DNA from 2 places in the Arsenicicoccus dermatophilus genome. Region 2 is predicted to be linked to the other one. Evidence: predicted binding sites of a transcription regulator. Region 2 holds the regulator's gene; the other holds the start of a gene.

Region 1 (2,195 bases), 710 kb from region 2:
CGGTCCCGCAGCCGATCTTGCGCAGGTGGGCGCGGATCATCTTCTCCTGCAGAGGGAGCGACTCCAGCACCCGAAACCGCCTGGCCCACGGCAGGTCTCGCTCGACGGACGAGGTGACGTAGCCGACCCCGGGGTCCAGCTCCGGGCCCCCGACGGCCCGCTCCAGCGCCCCCACCAGGCCGGCGCGGATGACGGCCCGGTCCGGCTCGTAGACCCACTCCGCGAGATCGCCTGTGGCCCAGGCGGTGTCGGCGTCGTTCTCGGTGAGCAGCGCCGACCCGGCCGCGGACAGGACGAGCGCCGTCCGGCCTGCGCGCTCCACCGCGTCCCCCCACCACAGGCAGCACTCGACGACCTCGCCGCGCCACGAGACCCACTGCGCCTCGGCGCCGTCCGGGATCGCGGCGTGGGGGAAGGCCGGCGACAGCTTGGCCCCCGCCGCGGCCGCCTGCCCGGCGAGGGACCGCACGAGCTCCCAGGAGGGGGCGAGGTCGTCGAGCCGCCAGGTCCGGCGGGTCCGTCCGGTGACGTCGGCGACCCCGGGGGTGCGGCGGGCCGGGTCGAGCCACACGGCCGTGCGCCGTCCCGCAGCCGCTCCCGGCTGCGCCGGGCCCGCGAGACCGACGGTCAGGTCCACGTCCTCCGCCCGGGCGCAGGCCACCTCCGGCGGGACCTGGTCGCCGGTGCCGGGCACGGCGGCGAGGTTGTGGGCCGCGAGCACCGCCGTCGCCGGGTCGGCGTCGACCGCGCGGACCGCCAGCCCGGCCTCGACCAGGGCGCGGGCGTCCAGGCCGAGGCCGCAGCCCAGGTCGTGGACCAGGGCGACGTCCGCGGAGCGCAGGCGCTGCGCGTGGTGGCGGGCCACCTGCGGGCGGGTCGCCTGCTCCAGCCCGTCGTCGGTGAGCAGCAGCGCGTCCACCGCGTCGCCGAGCTTGGCGCGGCCGCGGGCGCGCAGGGCGGACTGGTGCAGCACCGCCGCGGTCAGCTCGGGGGAGTGTCCGGCCGCCCGCAGCCGGGTGGCGAGGGCGAGGGCCTGGCGGTCGTCATACACCGGCAGGCTGCGCAGCAGCTCCGTGGCCTCGGGGGACACGAGCAGGTGGGCGGTCTCCAGGTCCATGACCTCATCCTGACGCACCACCGGGACGCGCTGGCACTCGACTTGACCGAGTGCCAGGGTCTTCCTAGATTGAGTGTTAGCACTCTCGACCACCAAGTGCTAACCAGCGAGCCCAGGCGCCGACCCCCGCGACGGCGGTGCCCAGCCCGGTGGCGCACGGCCGGGGGCCACCATCTGTCCACGTTCGACATTCCCACGAAGGGGAGGTCACCACAGTGTCGGTTTCCATCAAGCCGCTCGAGGACCGCATCGTCGTCAAGTCCGTCGAGGCCGAGCAGACCACCGCGTCCGGTCTGGTCATCCCGGACACCGCCAAGGAGAAGCCCCAGGAGGGCGAGGTCCTGGCCATCGGTCCGGGCCGCATCGACGACAAGGGCAACCGCGTCCCGATGGACGTCAACGTCGGCGACAAGGTCATCTACTCCAAGTACGGCGGCACCGAGGTCAAGCTCGGCGGCGAGGAGTACCTCATCCTGAGCGCCCGCGACGTCCTCGCGATCGTCGGCTGAGCGTCCGCTCGCACCAGCACTTCTCACGTGTGCCCCGGCTGCGCGCCCCTCGGGGCCCGGCCGGGGCACACGTCATACCCGTGACCAGACAGAAGGAATCTCATGGCCAAGACGCTTGAGTTCAACGACGCCGCTCGCAAGTCCCTGGAGCGCGGTGTCGACGCCCTCGCCAACGCCGTCAAGGTGACGCTCGGCCCCAAGGGCCGCAACGTCGTCATCGACAAGAAGTGGGGCGCCCCCACGATCACCAACGACGGTGTCACCATCGCCCGCGAGGTCGAGCTGGAGGACCCCTACGAGAACCTCGGCGCCCAGCTCGCCAAGGAGGTCGCCACCAAGACCAACGACATCGCCGGCGACGGCACCACCACCGCGACCGTCCTGGCGCAGGCCATGGTCAAGGAGGGCCTGCGCAACGTCGCCGCGGGCGCTGCCCCGGCCGGCGTCAAGCGCGGCATGGACAAGGCCGTCGACGCCGTGTCCGAGCGCCTGCTCGCCAACGCCCGCGAGGTCTCCGGCAAGGAGGAGGTCGCGGCCGTCGCGTCCCTGTCCGCCCAGTCCCAGGAGAT
Region 2 (2,195 bases):
ATACCGCGGTGTGCGCCGGGCATCCTCGACGATCCGGGCCTCCTTGGTGCCGGGCACGAGGTGGTCGACGAGCACGCCCATCCGGCGGTCCCGGTCCGGCGCGAAGTCCTCGATCGCGGCACGCAGGTCGTCGACGCCGTCCAGCAGCTCCACGACCACGCCCTCGATGCGCAGGTCGTCGCCCCAGACCCGCTCGACCAGCTCGGCGTCGTGGCGGCCCTCGACGAAGATCCGAGACCCGCTGGCGACCTTGGCCGGCACGCCCTGCACGGCCCGGGAGCCGGAGGCGGTGCGGGAGGCGGCCTGCCGGACCTCGCGCAGCTGGGCCTGGGCCTTGCTCCTGTCCGGCACGAGCGTCACCGGGGCCCCGTCGACCCAGAAGCCCGGGCCCATCTCGAAGCCGCGCACCCGCCCGCCGCGGTCCTCCAGGTGGACGACGTGGACGCCGCCGGCCTTCTCCACCCGCACGACGGCGCCGCACCACCCCGACTGGACATCCTCGACCACCAGGCCGAGACAGGCGGGCACCTCCTGGGAGCGGCCGCGCGGCGGGGTGCGCCAGTCGCCGGCGAGCGGGTCGGTGCCGTAGCGGTCGGCCACGAGGTCCTCCTGCGGGTCGGTGCGTCCGGGCTTGTGCCGGGCTGCAGGCTAGCCCTCGGGGGGACGGGAGTTCGTGGGGGCGCGCGAGCGGGCGTAGAATTGGCACTCAGAGTGGGAGAGTGCCAGCCGAGGACGGGGTAGGAGGTGCGAGGCATGAGCCAGACCCGACGGCTGCAGGTGCTGCGCGCCATCGTGCAGGACTACGTGGCGACCTCCGAGCCGGTGGGCTCGCGGTCGTTGCTGGAGCGACACGCCCTGGGCGTCTCCGCCGCCACGGTCCGCAACGACATGGCGGCCCTGGAGGAGGAGGGCCTGATCGCCGCCCCGCACACCAGCGCCGGGCGGATCCCCACCGACGCGGGCTACCGACTCTTCGTGGACCAGCTCTCCGAGATCAAGCCCCTGTCGCCGGCCGAGCGCGCCGCGATCCGCGAGTTCCTCACCGGCGCGGTCGACCTCGACGACATCGTGGACCGCACCGTGCGGCTGCTGTCCGGGCTGACCCAGCAGGTCGCGGTCATGCAGTACCCCTCGCTCACCCGCTCCTGCGTGCGCCACATCGAGCTGGTCCCCATCGGTGGCCCCCGCCTCATGGTCGTGCTCATCGTCACCACCGGCCGGGTCGAGCAGCGCGTCGTGGACGCCGGGCGTGACCTCGACCAGGGGGAGGGCGAGGGGCTCGTCTTCACCCTGCGGGGCTCGCTCAACACCCTGGCCGCGGGGCGCCCCTTCGCCGAGGTGGCCGCCGGGCTGGGCTCCCTGTCCGACAGCTTCGCCCCCGCCGATCGCTCCGCCGTCGAGGCCGTGGCCCGGGCCCTGTCCGAGATGGTCGTCGAGGAGCGCGAGGAGCGGGTCGTGGTCGCCGGTACGAGCCACCTGGCCCGCGCGGGCGGCGACTTCCCCCTGACGCTCGGCCCCGTCCTGGAGGCCCTCGAGGAGCACGTCGTGCTGCTCGGGCTGCTCGACGCCCTGCACGGCGACCCGGTCCGGCCCTCCGACGCCGACGTGGTCAGCGTCCGGATCGGCCACGAGCTGTCCCACGCCGGGCTGGTGTCGACCTCGGTGGTCTCCACCGGGTACGGCGCGGGCCCGGACCACGTCGCCGGACTCGGCGTGGTGGGCCCGACCCGGATGGACTACCCCACGACGATGGCCGCGGTGCGCGCCGTCGCGGCCTACGTCAGCCGCCAGCTCGGCGGGTGAGCCCGTGAGCCCTTCCGGCATACCTGATCGTCTGCTCTGCCTGTCCCTCGACCACCCACGACGCCAAGGACATTCGTGAACGACTACTACGCCGACCTCGGGGTCGACCGCGGCGCCAGCGCCGAGGAGATCAAGAAGGCCTACCGCCGGCTCGCGCGCAAGCTGCACCCGGACGTCAATCCCGGCCCGGAGGCCGAGGAGGAGTTCAAGAAGGTCTCCCGCGCCTACGACGTGCTCGGCGACCCGGACAAGAAGCGCGCCTTCGACATGGGCGCCGACCCCTACGCCCAGGCAGGCTCGGCGGGCTACGGTCCGGGCTTCACCTTCAGCGACATCATGGACCAGTTCTTCGGCGCCGGTGCGGCCGGAGCCCCCGGCTCCCGCGGGCCCCG

What was found. The regulator HrcA, encoded in region 2, represses chaperone genes, less so after heat shock. The targets are predictions, from matches to a motif close to TTNGCACTCGNNNNNNNCGAGTGCNAA.
Region 1: the regulator HrcA is predicted to act here: its motif matches at 1,148-1,174, upstream of groES (co-chaperone GroES).

Annotation. Positions count from the first base shown of each region.
Region 1 is NZ_JAKZHU010000001.1:798,151-800,345, forward strand. It holds gene MM438_RS03835 (class I SAM-dependent methyltransferase) at 1-1,117, opposite strand, end outside; gene groES (co-chaperone GroES) at 1,333-1,626, shown strand; gene groL (chaperonin GroEL) at 1,729-2,195, shown strand, end outside.
Region 2 is NZ_JAKZHU010000001.1:1,509,688-1,511,882, reverse strand. It holds gene MM438_RS07050 (DUF3097 domain-containing protein) at 1-600, opposite strand, end outside; gene hrcA (heat-inducible transcriptional repressor HrcA) at 754-1,803, shown strand; gene dnaJ (molecular chaperone DnaJ) at 1,879-2,195, shown strand, end outside.